DNA from 3 places in the Paraburkholderia sp. MM5477-R1 genome. Region 1 is predicted to be linked to each of the others. Evidence: predicted binding sites of a transcription regulator. Region 1 holds the regulator's gene; each other region holds the start of a gene.
The links. Region 1 encodes FNR, which switches genes on or off when oxygen is low (the NO sensors DNR and NnrR bind a similar motif). Its sites were predicted from a motif close to TTGATNNNNATCAA; they were not measured.

Region 1 (5,510 bases):
TTCCACCGCGTGATGATCGCGTCCGCGGGCGGCAGTGGACTGCCGCTCGGCACGCGCGTCGCCCGGCAGTTGGTCGCGGCGGATGCGCGCTTTCGTCTCGTCGATATCGTTTGCAATCCAGCCGCGCTTTATCCGACGCTGATGCTCAGCTATCCGGACTGGTGCGAGGCGCATCGCGCGATGCTGCACGGCGCGCAGGCCGCGCTGCGCGACGCGGTGATCGCGTTGCACGGCGTCGTCGCGGCGACCGACGCCGAGATCGTCGATCTCACCGCGCTGCATCAGGGCGCGGCCGAAGCGCTCGCCCACACGGCGACGCAATAGGACGCGGATCTGGTCGCGGTGGCCGCGCATCCGCGTGAACATCGCCGGGACAGCCGTATCGATCCCGAGGAACTGGTCGCGTCGATCGGGCGTCCGGTGCTGTACATGCCGGCGAGGTCGACCGACGCGAGCGATGCCTCGGCGCTGAGCCGCGTGCTGGTCGCGATCGATGGCAGCGACACCGCGCTCGACGCGCTGCGCACCGCGCTCGCGGTAGCGCCGCCCGACGCGCGCATCAAGGTCGTCTACGCGGCCGACGACCGCTTCGCGTGGTGCGAATGGCTGCCGTTCGAAGTCGTGTCGCAGCATCGAATCGATGTCTTGCGGCGCGGCGCGGCGATGCTCGAACAAAGCCGGCGCGCGGCCGAAACCGCGTTGCTCGAGTTCGACGATGATTCCGGCGATGCGTCGAGCGCGATTCTGGACGAAGCGCAACGCTGGCACGCGGACCTGATCGTGATGGGTTCGCACGGCATGCGCGGCGCGCCGCACCCGTTGCCGGGGCACGTGACGTCGCGCACGCTGCGCGACGCGGCGTGTCCCGTGCTCGTGTGTCCGCGCGGCGCGTCGTCACTGCGGGCGGACGACGTGCCGCACGGCGAGTGGCGGGAGCCGTATCCGGGCAGTCCGGGCGGGCCCTTTTATCTGTAGCAGGAGCGCGCCACGCGCGTTGACAAATCCAACCTCAGTGGAGAATTGGCATGTACCAACATATCCTCGTCGCGCTAGACGGCAGTACTTTCTCGAAACGCGCGCTGAAAGAAGCGGTGAATCTCGCCGCGTTGACGAAGGGCGTCGTGCATCCGGTTTATGTGGTCGACAAGACGCCGCTCTTTTCCTATGCCGGCTATTACGACCCGCTCACGCTCGTCGAAGCCTTGCGCCAGGACGGCCAATTGGTGCTGCAGGAGGCCGAACAGGCCTGCGCCGCCGCCGATGTGCCTTGCCGCCCTGAAATGATCGAGTCGGAGAGCCTGTCCGACGACGTCGCCGCGATCGTGCTGCGCCACGGCGAGCAGATCCACGCCGATCTGCTTGTGCTAGGCACGCATGGGCGACGCGGCGTGCGGCGCCTCGTGATCGGCAGCGTGGCGGAGCGGGTGCTGCGTTTCTCGACCTGTCCGGTGCTGCTCATGCGCGAGCCAAGCACCGAGGATGCGCCCGCAGAGTAACCCGCGACAGCGGGGCGCGGCAGCGCGTGAACATTACGCGAGCGCGTCGGCCGGTATCTGGATCGAGATCCCGAAGCCATGGCCCGGCGAGCTGGTGAACGACACGTTGCCGCGCAACTGCCGCACGCGTTCGCGAATGCCGAGCAAACCGAATGAATCTGTTCCCTGCGACCGATCCAGCGCGACACCCACGCCGTCATCCTCGATATCGAGCGATACGATGGGGCCCGCGCAGGTCATGTCGATGCGTACGCGGCTGGCCTTGGCGTGCCGCGCGACGTTCGTCAACGCCTCCTGAACGATGCGAAACAGCGCCGTCGCCGCGAATTCGCCGCACACCGGCTCGGCCGGTTCGAGATGCACGCTCGAGCGCACGTCGTAGCGTTTCGTGAAGTCTTCGGCCAGCCAGTCGAGCGCGGCGGCGAGCCCGAGGTCGTCGAGCAGCGGGGGCCGCAGATCGGCGGCGATACGCCGCAGCGAAGCGGCCATCCAGTCGATCTGCTTTTGCAGTTCATGCGTCTGCGCGGCCAGCGGCTCGGTGTCGGCCTGGCTTTTCAGCTTCGCTTCGAGCAGCGCGACGCTCATTTTCAGCGCGGTCAGCCGTTGGCCGAGATCGTCGTGCAGTTCGCGCGCCATACGTTTCTGCTCGTTTTCGCGGGCGATCTGCACGTGCGTGGATACCTGATCCGCGCGTTCGAGTTCCGCGAGGCGCATACGCTCGGTCAGGTCGCGCGTGATCTTGGCGAAGCCGAGCAGCGCGCCCGACGCGTCGTGCACGGCGGAAACGACCACGTTGGCCCAGAAACGCGAGCCGTCGCGACGTACGCGCCAACCCTCGTCCTCGGTGCGGCCTACGGCTGCGGCGATTTCCAGTTCGCGGGCGGGCTTGCCGGCCGCGATGTCTTCCGGGGTATAGAACTTGGAGAAATGCTGGCCGATGATTTCTTCGGGCGTGTAGCCCTTGATGCGCTGTGCGCCGGGATTCCAGCTGGTCACGCGGCCGGACACGTCGAGCATGAAGATCGCATAGTCCTGAACCGCATCGATCAACATGAAATAGCGATCCTCGACGGGCACATCCGACACGGACGCCGCACCGGTGAAGCAGGAAGACTCGCCGCTCGACAGATCCATCGCTCCTCCGGGTGGTCACGCAAGGTCGCGCACCGCAACGCACCGAGTTATATCAGTTCGGGAGCGCTTGTTCCACCCCGCATGTCCCGCGAACGAACGTGAGGCGAGCGACGCGTCGGCGTTCAAACCCGAGCCAGTCCTTCCGCGTCTTCGATGCGGATCGTTTTGCCGTTCGCCTTGACGAGGCGCTCGCGCTGGAACTTCGAGAACATCCGGCTCACCGTTTCGAGCTTCATGCCCAGAAAGCAGCCGATTTCCTCGCGGGTCATGCGCAAATGAAACTCCGCCGCGGAGAAGCCGCGCGCCTTCAAGCGCTTCGACAGATTCAGCAGAAACGTCGCGACGCGCTGTTCGGCGGTCATCGTGCCGAGCAGCATCATCTGGCTCGATTCGCGCACGATCTCGCTGCTCATCATCTGGTAGATGTGATGCTGCATCGGCTTCATCTCGCGACAGATCGCCTCGAGCTGCGCGAACGGAATGATGCACACGACGCTGTCTTCGAGCGCGAGCGCATCGCAATTCTGCTTGCCCTCGCCGATGCCGTCGAGGCCGAGCGAGTCGCCGGCGATCTGGAAGCCGGTCACGTGCTCGCGGCCGTCGCGATGCATGACCACGGTCTTGAACGATCCGGCGCGGATCGCGTAGATGCTTTGAAACGCATCGCCCGCGCGATACAGCGTATCACCGCGTTTGATCGAGCGCGTCGAGCAGATCAACGTGTCGAGTCGGCTCAGTTCGTCGGATGTCAGCTCGGGCGGCATGCAGATCGCGCGCATCGCGCAGGTGGAGCAGCGCGGCACGGCGTAGCGTGTGGCCGCGGTGCGTGGCACGACGTGGATCGGTACGACGTGCGAAGTGCGGGGCGCGTCGTGGCGGGGTTCACAGACTGTGGCAACTTGCATGCTCGGCTCCTGGCGGTCAGACCGGATGCGCACGACGCGCATAGGCAATCGCTTCGATGGCACGGCAGGCGAGTTCGAACTCCGAGGTCTTGTCGAAGCAGAAGTCGGCGCCCGCCGCTTCGCACGCTCGGCGAAACGCCGTCGTGCAATGATTGGTCAACACGATGCTGACGATGGACGGCCGCACCCGCGACAGCGCCGCGAGCAGCAGCAGATTGGTCTTGCCCGAGAAGCACGGGTCCAGCACCGCGACATCGGCGCGACTCGCGACGATGTCGTCGAACGTGTGCTCGACGCCGGCGGACTCGCCGACGATTTCGATGCCGGGAATCAGCGCGATCAGGCAAGCAAGCCGGCGTCGGACCTCGGTCGCATCGTCGACGAGGAAGACTCTCGATAAGGTGGCTGGCGGAGCGGTGTCCATACTGACCAGTATTGGCGACCTCATCTCAGAAATATATCGGCGGGGATTTAAGCGGCGCTAGGAGTTCGGGTAGTGTTGTAGGAATATTCCTAGTGCATGGCTGGTGATGGGGTATGTAGCCGAGTGCGAGTACATGGCTACTTTCGACGTGACGGCTTCGAAGGTCGCAGGCATGCAGTTGATCAAGTAATCACTGAACAAGCCGATAAAGACCCATTGACCTGCGTCAAGCCGCGCGGCGGCCCGCGCTTCACACTGTCGGCGCGGACACGCGACGGCACCGCTTCGGTTCATGCCAGCGCTTTCACAGGGAGTCCAACATGTATGCACGAATTCTGGTTGCACTCGACGACAGTCCCAGCGCGCAGCGCGCCTTTGCCGAGGCGCTGAAGCTCGCGAAGCTGACGGGCGCCACACTCGAAGCCTGCTGCGTGGTAGGGCACGGCAAGTGGTCGGACAATGCCGATGTGGCTTTCGAGCCGGAACCGGCGGCCGCGGCGCAAGAATTCGCCAGCCGCGCGCTCGATGCGCCGCGCGAGCTGATGCGCGAGGCGCAGGTGCCCGGCGGCGTGCGGGTGATCGACGCGTACGCCGAAAGCGTGTCCGCGGTGCTCGCGCGCGTCGCCGACGAAATCGAAGCCGATCTGATCGTGATGGGAACGCACGGCCGCCACGGCGTGCAGCGCTTTCTGCTCGGCAGCGTCGCCGAGTCGCTCGTGCGTGCGACCGACAAGCCGGTGCTGATCGTGCGGCATGACGAACACGGGCACGCGCGGCCCTGAAGCGCCGCGTCGCGCAGCCGTGGCGCGATCGCGTGGGAGCGGCCGCGCAGCAGCCTGGTTTTCGCGGCTCAGGTGAGTTCGTGTTCGGCGCAGGCCGGGATTGACTGATCGCGCGTCGCGCCGTTCGCGTGCGCGGGAACCATCAGCACCGGGCAGCTGGCGCTGCGCAGCACGCACTCGGCGACGCTGCCGAGCATCAGTCGTTGAACACCACGGCGGCCGTGCGTGCCCATCACGATCGCGTCGGCGTGCCATTCGAGCGCCGCCTCGACGATGCGATGCGCGACGTCTTCGCCGGTGATCGCGGCTTCGACGGTGCGGGCCGTGCCCTTGATCCCGCGCGCGGTCATCCGGCTCTGGGCATCGGCCGCGATCCGCTTGCCTTCCTCGATGAAGGCGTCCTGGATCACGCAAGGGTCGAAGCCGGGCGCGTCGTAGGCGATGACGGGCACGTCGATCACGTACAGCGGCTGCAGCTCGGCGCCTGATTCGGCGGCAAGGGTCAGCGCGGCGTCGAACGCACGGGAGGCGGTGTCGCTGCCATCGAGCGCGACGAGTAGGCGGTGAAACATGGCGGACTCCTTAAGCGCGCACTTCAGTGCGACAACAGCACCGGCACGGTCATCGACTCGAGCATCGTGCGCGTCGCGCCGCCCAGTACGACTTCGTGCAGACGCGAATGCGCGTAAGCGCCCATCACGATCATGTCGCAGCCGAGGTCGGCCGCCTGCGACAGCAGCGCGTCGCCGACCGGCGTGCCGTCCGCGAC
Region 2 (5,510 bases), on a different contig from region 1:
ACCGCAAGGCGCCCGTGCGGCGTCACCAGGTTGACGGGCAACGGCGCATGCTCGCTGTCGCGCAGCACCATTTTTAGCGCGCCGGCCTTGACCTGCTCGGCCACGTGATAGGAGAAAAGCCGCGTGACGCCATGCCCGGCCACGGCCGAAGACAGCGCAGCGCGAATCGTGTTGACGATGAAGCGCGGCGTGAACCGGACGACCTGCGGCAGCGCCGTTAGACGGGCCGCCGGAAAGCTCCACGAATCGAGCCCGAAATGCGTCATCGAGATGATCGGATGGCTGGCCAGATCGGCGGGGACATCGATGGCCGGGTGCGTGGCGAGATAGTCGGGCGAAGCGACCACCACCCGCCTCACCTCGCCCACCGGAATGGCGACGAGCGTGGAGTCCTGTAGATGAGCGATGCGCAACGCCACGTCGATGCCCTCGTCGACGAGGCTCACGGGCCGGTCGAGCAGGTGCAGGCGGATCGACGCCTGGGGATGGCGATCGAGAAACGAATCGACAATCGGGCGCAACACCTCCTCGCCCACCGCCACCGCCGCCGTCACGCCTAGCAGTCCGCGCGGCGCGGAGCGCTCGTCGGCTGCGAGCAGGTCCGCCTCCTCCAGATCCCCGAGGATGCGCCGGCACGCCAGCGCATAGCGCTCGCCCGCCTCGCTGAGCCGGATCGTGCGCGTGGTGCGGTGTAGCAGCGGCGTGCCCGTGTGCGTCTCCAGAAACGCGATGGCCCGGCTCACAGCCGCGGGCGAGCGGCCCAGCCGACGGCCTGCGCCCGCCAGACTGCCCTCGTCGAGCGTGGCGACGAATACCTTCATGGCGTCGATACGGTCCATTGCGTGTTTGAGCTTGAGATTGGGCCTAGGTGGCGCCGCAGTCTTTTAGGGCGGTGAGTTCCGGCACGATCTTAGCGGAATACGAGAAGCGACAGCGTGGCATGCACGGCTGCACAATCGTAAGACTGAATGTGGCGCTAGTGGGGCGCTTGGCATACCCTGAAGAAGTTGTTCAGCAGATCCTGGTACGCTCCGCTGCCGCTAGCGGGCTGGGTACGTCAAATGTCGCGAGCACCGCGAGCTTGCTGCGCCCGTGGTGATGGCACTCCGCGTGCAAGCTCAGCCAGCGTTTTTTGTGGCGTCTCAGCCTCAACGTTTCCATCCCGTTCGCTCGACCCGATGACCAACCTCAAACATTCATCCGCGACCGCGACGGCGACGCGAATCGCAGCCGGCGATGACCGCACGCAATACGACTCTTTCTCGATCCTGTTGCATTGGATCACGGTGATTCTGGTGTTGGCCCAATTTGGACTCGCCCAAACCTGGGGGTTTGCGCCTAAACCCACGCGTCACCTGATGATCGTTTCCCACATGTCGTTTGGAATATTGCTTTCGGCCGTGTTGATCGTGCGCATTGGGTGGCGTCTGATACCCGGACATCAAACTCCCGTGTCTGCCGCGGGATGGGTCGAGCGGGCCGCGAAAGGCGTCCACTATGTTCTGTACGCGCTGCTGGTCGGCGAAGCGGTACTGGGTTTCGTACTGCGATGGTCCGGCAACGAATCGATGAGCTTTTTCGGGCTGCTGATGCCCTCTCCGTTCGCGCCGACCAGTAAGGCGACGCATCACGCCATTGGTGAGGCTCATGATTTCGTCGGCTGGGCCATCATCGTCATCGCGGCGGGACATGCCGCCGCCGCGCTGTTTCATCACTATGTGCTGCGCGACGACGTGCTCAAGCGCATGCTGCCGGGCAAAGCGGGCGACGCGTAGGCCGCTCACTTGCCCGCCCGGCGCTCGACCGATAACGAAACAATCGGCTTGCTCGCGCTGAAGCACACCCATTCGGGTGTGAAGGCGCGCGAGCGCTTTCCTGCAGACTGGCGCGCGCTTCAGCCGGACCTTCGCCGCAACAAAAGGGCGCGCCCGTGACAGCGCGCCATCCTCGCGTGTCAGTCGATGGTCAACCGCTTGCGATCGCCCGACGCCTTTTTCGGCAAGCTGAGCGACAGCACGCCATCCCTGTACTCGGCTTTCGCGTTCGCCTCGTCGACCTCGCCGCCGAGCGCAAACGAGCGGCTGAAGGTGCCGGCGTAGCGCTCGCGGCGGATCACCCGCCGCGACGACGCGTCGTTGATCCACGTCAAGCGTGCCCGCCCGACCCGTCACGCGCAAAACCTGAAAAACCCGCTATGCAGCAGCACGGGCCTGGCGCCGATCTCGTCGAGCAGACGCCGGGCGGCCTGTTCGATCTGGGAACGGTGCGCGAGGAACGCCTGGAGCAGATCGTCTTCCCGCAGCGAGCGCGCGCCGAAATGGTCTTCGAGCGCCTCGGCCGTGATCGCGCACTGCACGGGCCGATCGTCGACGAGCGCCGCAAACGCCAGCACCAGATCGCGGGCGCAGTATTCGGGCATGCAGGACGGAAAGGAAATGTGCATGGTGACGCCCCCCACGGGCATGAAGTGCCGCATCGGCGGATGCGAGGTAGCGGACCCGCCGCGACGTCTCCAGCTTAATCACGCAATCCACGGCGGATTTGACGTACGTCAAGGCGGAGTCGCGCACGGTCCGCGCAGGCCCCGTTTGCCGCGGCCCTGTCAGCGCGAACGGGTCATTCGCCCGTGCGCGTCACGGAACCCACAGCGGCGTCGCTGCGTCGAGCGGCGGCGTCGATCGTCTGCCGCAACGCCTTCAGTTCAGCGTGCAGGCGCACGATTTCATCGTTCAGATGCTTGATATCCCGATGCATCTCGCGTCGCAACGCCCTCTCTTCCTTGCCGATGAATGCCGCGGCGATGCTCGCGAAGACCAGCGACAACATGCCGTAGCCGAGCAGCACGACAAATGCCGCGAACACACGCGATGCGGGCGTCGTCGGCGCGATGTCGCCATAGCCCACCGTCGCGCTGCTTTCGAACGCAAGCCACAGCCCTTCGGAGTACGAGTGCACGTGTGGTTCGAGCCAGTAAAATCCGGCGCCGGCCATCGCGAGCACGAGCGCGCCGGCGAGCAGCAGCCACATCAATCGGTTCGGCGTGACGAATTCGCGCAGCGACAGCACGATGCGCAACGCGACGACACCCATGAACGACAGCCGCAGCAGCCATTCGACGGGCTGCCACGGCGGCGTTCCGAAACCGGTGCTGAGCGCCGCGCCCAACGCGATGAGCAGGTCGAGCCAGTTGTTCGCGAGCAGCGTCTTCGGCCGTCTGCTCAGATGGGCCAGCCAGGTGAGCGACAACGCGAAGCCGGCGAACATGCCGACGTATAGTGTCCGCGACAGGCTCAGCGCCAGCGGCGTGGGCACCGTCAGTTCGACGTAGAACGCGGGGATCGCGCAAAAGCTCAGCGCGCACAGCCCCCAGCGCAGGCGGCGCCATGCCCGCACGGCGCGCGGACCGTCGTGCGCGCTGGCACCGCCCAATCCGTAGCCGCCGAGGCCGTGGTCGATCATGTGGTCCGTCATCGCGCGAATGGCTTCCGGCCTGTCGGGTTTCGCGCGATATCGTCGTGGTGCCGCAAACGCACCGAGGCCGCGCGATCATCGTTGCAGGCTAACCGACCCGCGGCTGTCAGCCTTGATGCAGATCAGTGCTGGTGCAATGCGTGCGCGATCAGCCTGTCAGAACGGGTGCAGCACCGCTTGCGCGACGCCGGCCGCCACACACAGCACGACGACCGCAAGCGGGGGCACCTTCCAGCGCAGCAACAGCAAAAAGCCGATGCACGCCACGGCGAAATCCGTCGCCGACAGGACCGCGCTCGTCCACACCGGCGAATAGAGCGCGGCGGCCAGCAGGCCGACCACCGCGGCATTGACGCCGGCAAGCGCCGCCGCCATCGCCGCACGCGCGCGCAGCGCCTGCCACCACGGCAATGCGGCGAGAACGAGCAGCAGACCCGGCAGAAAGATGCCCACTGTCGCCAGCAGTGCGCCGCTCCAGTGTCTGGGTGGCAGCGCCATCATCCAGCCGAGAAACGCCGCGAACGTGAACAGCGGTCCGGGTACGGCCTGGGCCGCGCCATAGCCGGCCAGGAAGTCGTTGGGCGCGACCCATCCGGTCGCGACGGTTGCCCGCTGCAACAACGGCAGCACCACGTGGCCGCCTCCGAACACGAGCGCGCCGGAGCGATAGAACGCATCGAATACGCGGATGCCTTGCGAGGTCCCGCTTGCCGCCCATAGCGGCAACGCGAACAGCAATGCGCAAAAGACCACTAGCGCGACGATGCCTGCCGTGCGCGACACCTGAAAATCGCCGGCCCGCAGAGGAATGGCGCGTGGCGCCTGCACCGCCGTGGTCCGGCACAGCGCGACACCGAGCACGGCGCCGGCGCCGATCACGATCAGTTGGGCGTAGACGGTGCCAGGCACGCTGAGCAATCCGAGCGATGCGAGCGCGATCGCCGCGCGGCGGCGATCCGGACACAGACGCCGCGCCATGTCCCAGACAGCCTGCGCGACGACGGCCACCGCGACGAGCTTCAGGCCGTGAATCACGCCCGTGCCGAGCGCGCCGCCCAGGTCCGGCGCGATCGCGGCAAAGGCCAGCATCACGAGTACCGACGGCAGCGTGAAGCCGCACCAGGCCGCTAGCCCCCCACCCCACCCGGCCCGCAGCAGCCCGATAGAAAACCCCGCCTGGCTGCTCGCGGGTCCCGGCAGAAATTGGCACAGGCCGATCAGGTCGGTGAAGGCTTCATCGTCGAGCCAGCGGCGCCGCTCGACGAACTCGCGCCGGAAGTAGCCGATGTGAGCGATCGGACCGCCGAAACTGGTCAGCCCGAGTTTCAGGAAGACGATGAAAACCTCGATCACGCGCGTGAGCCGTGAGCGGCGCGGCGACGACAAATCAGTATCCATGGATGTGCGGGTTCGAGCGCTGCCGATTTCGAGAGCCGGCGGGCAAGGCGCCGTCGACGGGCTTCGTGTTTGACGACGCACAGTATAGAGGCCTACGGCGCGACCACGCGCCGCACCCGCGCTTGATCTGGGTCAATCGCGCCCCTTGCTTCCCGCAACACACTGGTCGCGACATCCAGAGCACTGTTCGAGTCATGCGCGCAGCCGCGCCGCCGATCGTTGGATATCGGCAGTCGCGGTGTGCCCGTCGCATATCACTCATTCAAGCCAGCGAGGAGACTATGTCCACTGTCGCCATCAACCATCAAGCGCCGGAAACGGCGGCCCCGCCGCTTCTGACGGACACGGCCATCGACGGCATGGCCGCCTACGAAGCGCTCGTCAACGAAGCGCGCAGCGACCGGACCGGCTTCTGGGCGCGGCTCGCGCGCGAGCATCTGAGCTGGCACCGGCCCTTCACCAAGGTACTCGACGAATCGAGCGCACCGTTCTTCAAATGGTTCGACGACGGTCTGTTGAACGCGTCGTACAACTGCCTCGATCGTCATCTGCACGACGGCAATGCCAACAAGACCGCGATCATTTTCGAGGCCGACGACGGCAGCGTGACGACAATCACCTACCGGCAACTGCATGCGCGC
Region 3 (5,510 bases), on a different contig from region 1:
CTGGTCCGCTGCGTACGCGCCGATGACGCAGAAAGTCGCTGGCACCCGGTGTTCCGCCAGCACATCGAGGACGTCCGGTGTGCAAAATGGATTAGGGCCGTCGTCAAACGTCAAATAGACGTCGCGACGTCCGTTGGTGTCAGCGCACTCGCTGCGCGCTTCGGATAAGCAGTGCCTCACAGCTCTGGCCCGTTTCGATCAATTATCGTTCCGGTCGGCCAATCGCTCATTGACCGTCCAATCGGTAAGACGACAATGAGTACGTCCTCGATGCGCGTGGGCGGCGTGTCGAGATGCACTTCTCGAAGGGTCGACCTCACGCGAACTCCAGACACAATAGTCGCCAGACCGGGTCGGCCGAGCAGCCTTGCAATGTGTTGCCGCAACGCGTGTCGAACCGTGCCGAAGCCGAATGGAACGTCAAGTTCCTGCAACACGGGATACATCACGCGCATTAATTGAGGGATTCCGAGTCCCTCAAGATCCGGACGTACCGCGTACAATCCTAGTTCGGCCACTAGTAGATCGACTGCGCCAACCTTGATGAAACGACGCAGTGCGCCGATATGAGCCGCTACGCCGCGCGCGTCGTAGCCGATTGCACGGAACTCTGGCCTCGCACCAGCCCAACTGTGATTGCCTTCGAATGGTTTTGCATTAAACGCCCCGGTCGGTCCGTAGGTCTTTCGGAAGAACTCGGACAGTTCGATGTGGTCGGCGAGTCGCAACTCATTTTCCCAAACCAGCCTCCACCGCACCTGAGAGCGCATGGAGAGAGGTCCTCTATCTGTGGACACGGCCAAATTCACGACTGCCTCCTATGCGCCGTCCGGCCTTTGAGGGTGGACCTGACGGACGCGAAGGACTTGCTGAGAAAGCGGTTCGATTTCGAGAAATCATCTGCACTCTGGAACAGTTCTGGGATGAAGCCCGAAGAAAAGAGTATTTCCGTCAACGCTTCACGGACCGATCGAACCTCATCCACGATGGAGATTACATCGAGTGCGCGTGCCTTTCGCACCGGATCTATCAAAGACTTCCCCCGCATCTTCCGCACGATCTGACCGCGATTGACACGAGATCCATTTGGCAGGGTCGCTGAAGCAATTGGCACCTGCAAACGGCTGCTCCCGATTCGTCGCGAAGCCAAGGCGAAGTCGAGGGTTGCCTCAACTGTACGAAGGTAAGCGGCCGATATAGAAAGGGTTTGGAGAACTATGCGCAGTTTTGCCGGTAGTAAGCGCCTACGCGACCCGCCGGACGCTTGGCGCGTCGTGTCGGCGCGATCCAGCTTGCCCATGCCGCCGAAGACCGTGGCCGCATTGGACATGTGCCTCGGTTGATGCTCGGCGAACACCTGAGGATTTCTCTCGGCGTCAGGGCAAAGACAGACAACCATCTTGATATGCCCAAATTCTATTTCTCCGGCCCGACGTTTTGCCGCAGTATTCATGAGAGCGTCCACGAGAAATTGACTTGAAATTTGGTGCCGTGTCCGCCGAGAAAGTTCAGCGAGTTCGGGATCTGCGATTTCCTTCGTCCAGGTGATGAAGCGCCGCCAGTGGTGCTTCACGTGCCCACCGTTATGGCCGCCCATCGGGCCGGACACGCCGCTGTTGCGCCATGCGTGAGCCAGTCACAGATCGACTGCCCGCTCACGCCGAGTTGCTCGGCGGTGAGCTTGCGCTTGATCCTGTGTCCGAGCGGCGACAGGGCCGCCGCTCGCGTGCGCGTGTCCCGATGCATGTGATTGATCGACAACTGCTGCAACGTCATTTCCTCGGCTTCGCTCAGTTCTACGACACACTTCATCCGCTACCCCGGCACGACGAAGGCGCCAGCAGGTTTGCGAAATTGAAATGGATTTACCAGGAACACTATCCTCCATGCCGTACATTTCGTAAAATCGATTGTTTTGATGGAACGCATCCACACTATGGATAAGTTGGGATCATGCGTTTCAAGGGCCTCGATCTAAATCTGCTCGTCGTGCTCGATGCTCTGATGACCGAGCGTAATCTCACCGCGGCGGCACGCAGCAAGGCCCAACTCAACGTCGTTCGCTACGCCGATGACTTTATTGTGACCGGTATGTCGAAAGAAGTGCTCGAATTCGAGGTGCTTCCGGCGCTCAGGCAGTTTATGGCCGCTCAAGGTCTGGAGCGCTCGGAAGAGAAGACCCGGATCACGAACATTGCAGACGGTTTCGATTTCCTTGGCCAGAACGTGCGCAAGTACGACGGCTACTGGCCCAGCGCCTGTGAAGATACTTGGGGTTGCCAAAACAATAGAGGTAGTGAGGATGGCTGGCACCTGGAGCCCGGAGGGCTTTTTTTTGCACCTGAAACGTTACGCTAACGCAGCCATGACTTACCAAACCAGATTAATCGGACCGATAGGCTCGGATCTGATGATCTGAAAACAGTTTCCATACGTCCTCGGCCAGTTCAAGACGGACATTTTGTCGCCCGACACGGAAGCGCTTCTTGTGCCAAATATCCCGCTGCACCGGGCGGGCACGCCCGAAGAGGTCGCAAAGATAGATCATCTTCGTCCTATGCTCGGATGCGGCGAGTTATCTCACGGGCACCGAGGCAGCAATCAATGATGGACGACACCTGTAATCGGCTGCACCTGGAGTAGACAAATCGCAGTTGATTTGAGCGACATCAATGGAACTCGAGTTCCTAACGGAATCCACGCAGCGAGATCGCAAAAGCAGAAAATAAGTACATCAAGGCACTACAGTTTCACCGTCCTTCCATGAAAAGGCATTATCTTTTGAAGTCAGCCCGTGAAATTGGGCGCCAGATCGAGGATGATATGCAACACAATGCCCGCAAATCCGAACAAGGTGACGGGGAGCACGGTCCCCACAACGGGGACGTCGTCATGCTGCATATCGCTTCCGTACGCGAAAGGCCTGGCTCAAAGTCCGAGACGGACCACGCGGTTCCTATTGTGCAGTGGCACGAGAGCGTGCTTACCGGCATCTTCGAAATATCGAAGGTACTGACCGCCCCCTACCGGCTCGAAGTCACGTTGGCCAACGTCATCGATCTCCTGCAATCGTTTGTTCAGATGCGGCTCGGTATCGTCTCTCTCTTCGACGATGATGGCGTACCGGACATTACCGTTGGCGCGGACTGGAGCGAAGGCAGCGATGAGCACTACCGGACGCGCCTGCCGCAGAAGGCAATTGACCAGATCATGGCGACGGACAGGCCGCTCGTCGCCGAGAACATAGCGGTGCATTCGGGCTTCAGTGCCGCCGACATGGGCGTGCTCGGTGCCTCCGACAACATGCGAGTGTCGTTCATTGGCGTCCCTATTCGCATCGACGCGAAAGTCATAGGCACGCTGACCATCGACCGTATCCTGGACTATGGGTCGAACTTCCGGCTCGATTACGACGTGCGGCTGCTTACCATGGTCGCCAACCTGGTGGGGCAGACGGTGAAGCTGCATCGCTTTTTCAAGAGCGACCGCGAGCGACTGATGGCGGGGAAGGACGGGCTGCAAAAGCCATTGTCCGAGCTCAAGCACCCTGCAGGGGAGCGTAAGAAGTTTCAGATCGAGGGGATCATTGGCGACAGCCCGGCGCTGCGCAAGCTGCTCGCGAAGATCGCGGTGGTAGCCGAATCGAACAGCACAGTTCTGTTGCGCGGCGAATCCGGTACCGGGAAGGAGCTGGTCGCCAAGGCCGTTCACGAGCTGTCGCCGCGCGCCAAGCGGCCCTTCATCAAGCTCAATTGCGCGGCGCTCCATGAGACGGTGCTGGAATCCGAATTGTTCGGTCATGAGAAGGGTGCCTTTACCAGCGCCTTCAATTCGCGCAAGGGGCGCTTCGAGCTCGCCGACAAGGGGACGCTGTTTCTGGACGAGATCGGCGAGATCTCGGCCTCGTTCCAGGCAAAGCTGCTGCGCGTCCTGCAGGAGCAAGAATTCGAGCGCGTCGGCAGCAACCAGACCATTAAGGTCGATGTTCGCGTGATTGCCGCCACGAATAAAAACCTGGAAGAGGCGGTGGCAAGGAACGAGTTCCGCGCCGACCTTTATTATCGCCTCTGCGTGGTTCCCTTGCTGTTGCCGCCGTTGCGTGAAAGGCGCAGTGATATTCCGCTCCTCGCCGTTGAGTTTCTCGAGAATTTCAACAGCGAGAACGGCCGTACGCTGACCTTCGATGCGAGCGCGATTGAAGTATTGATGAACTGCGGTTTTCCCGGCAATGTCCGCGAGCTCGAGAATTGCGTGCAGCGGAGCGCGACCTTGGCGCCGGGACCAGCGATCGTGAGAAACGACTTTGCCTGCTGCCACGGCCAGTGCCTGTCCGCGATGCTGTGGAAGAGCCGATCGGACGAAATTGCGCTGCAGCCCGGGCGAATCGTACCAGTGCCCGTGAAGCCGGCTACGCCGGGGGCCCAGGCTGTTACGTCGGGCGCAGTTGCGGTCCAGCCTGTCGGCAGCGAGCGGGCTCCGTTAGCGGCTGGCGGCGCAGTCCTCGGAAGTGATGCGAAGATGACCAACCGCGAGCGTCTCATCGCCGCCATGGAAAGATCCGGCTGGGTGCAGGCAAAGGCGGCGCGGCTGCTTGGACTGACGCCGCGCCAGATTGGCTACGCGCTGAGGAAATACGGTGTCGAGATCAAGCGTCTCTGAAAGGACTGTCGGACTTGCGGCGTGTCGGGGCCGCGACATCGCGACTGAGGCGAATGGCTCGGAGAAGTCAAATCTGGATTTGGCGCGGACCTTGGCACGATCACGATGGGGAGCGGCCCGTATCTCGACTAAGGTGGTGCGAACGCGGCGCTGTCATCGCCGGTTCGTTGGGCCATGTGTCTCCTCAGACGGCCCGTTGCAGCGACGCTCCCACTACGGGCCGAGGCAGCCCGAATATGTGATCGCGACGGTATCGGGCGCCTGGCGTTTCTGCTGTTCCGCCCAGAAGACCTTCAGCAGCGCGGCCGAGCCCTTGCCGCCCGCGCAGGCGCCCCGCGGATGCGGCGGCGGCCGGTTCTCGGTGCAAGCAAACACATGTCGTTCTGCTCTGGCAATGACGATGTTCCTCAACCGAACTTGAACAGGATGCCGTGACCACCGCGCGGGTAGTCCCACTCGATATTCTGGTGGTCGGTGCAGAGGATGCGGCAACTGCCGCATTCGAGGCAGCCGTCGGTGATCAGCGTCACCGCGCCGTTGCCTTCGGCCTTGTAGCACGAGGCCGGGCAGACGAAGGTGCAACTCTTCGCGCTGCATTCGCTCTGGCAGACGTCGGCATCCTTGATGTGGACGTGCGGCCGTCCTGCATCGACGCGATAACGGTTCTGGAACAGCTTTTCCTCTACGTTGACGGGTAGGGTGCTCATCGGAAGGCCCTCAGGAGTTTGTAGGCGTCACCCACGATGCCGGAAAGCGAACGGGCTGTGCGGAAGCTCGAAAAAATCTCGCGCTCCTTGCTTTTCTTGTCCTTACCGTCGACCGTGATCATCGTGCGCGCGGCGCGTGCCATG

Region 2: a site for FNR is predicted at 3,584-3,597, ahead of OKW35_RS35955 (potassium channel family protein). Genes of this name have one in related genera too.
Region 3: a site for FNR is predicted at 2,660-2,673, ahead of nifA (nif-specific transcriptional activator NifA). Genes of this name have one in related genera too.

The regions. Positions count from the first base shown of each region.
Region 1 is NZ_JBNDMC010000005.1:151,115-156,624, forward strand. Features, by position in the region: gene OKW35_RS12995 (hypothetical protein) at 1-324, shown strand, start outside; gene OKW35_RS13000 (universal stress protein) at 343-975, shown strand; gene OKW35_RS13005 (universal stress protein) at 1,026-1,496, shown strand; gene OKW35_RS13010 (PAS domain-containing sensor histidine kinase) at 1,530-2,630, opposite strand; gene fnr (fumarate/nitrate reduction transcriptional regulator Fnr) at 2,753-3,535, opposite strand; gene OKW35_RS13020 (response regulator) at 3,552-3,959, opposite strand; gene OKW35_RS13025 (universal stress protein) at 4,280-4,741, shown strand; gene OKW35_RS13030 (universal stress protein) at 4,810-5,313, opposite strand; gene OKW35_RS13035 (universal stress protein) at 5,337-5,510, opposite strand, start outside.
Region 2 is NZ_JBNDMC010000007.1:1,543,637-1,549,146, reverse strand. Features, by position in the region: gene OKW35_RS35975 (LysR family transcriptional regulator) at 1-839, opposite strand, end outside; gene OKW35_RS35970 (cytochrome b) at 1,179-1,775, shown strand; partial or broken gene OKW35_RS35965 (Hsp20/alpha crystallin family protein) at 1,955-2,122, opposite strand; gene OKW35_RS35960 (DUF1488 domain-containing protein) at 2,168-2,443, opposite strand; gene OKW35_RS35955 (potassium channel family protein) at 2,617-3,471, opposite strand; gene chrA (chromate efflux transporter) at 3,628-4,869, opposite strand; gene acs (acetate--CoA ligase) at 5,229-5,510, shown strand, end outside.
Region 3 is NZ_JBNDMC010000007.1:2,257,409-2,262,918, reverse strand. Features, by position in the region: gene nodB (chitooligosaccharide deacetylase NodB) at 1-180, opposite strand, end outside; gene OKW35_RS39520 (NodA family N-acyltransferase) at 177-809, opposite strand; gene OKW35_RS39515 (hypothetical protein) at 806-1,573, opposite strand; gene OKW35_RS39510 (hypothetical protein) at 1,570-1,812, opposite strand; partial or broken gene OKW35_RS39505 (reverse transcriptase domain-containing protein) at 2,032-2,244, shown strand; gene nifA (nif-specific transcriptional activator NifA) at 2,824-4,659, shown strand; gene OKW35_RS39495 (hypothetical protein) at 4,873-5,034, opposite strand; gene OKW35_RS39490 (ferredoxin family protein) at 5,067-5,366, opposite strand; gene OKW35_RS39485 (FAD-dependent oxidoreductase) at 5,363-5,510, opposite strand, start outside.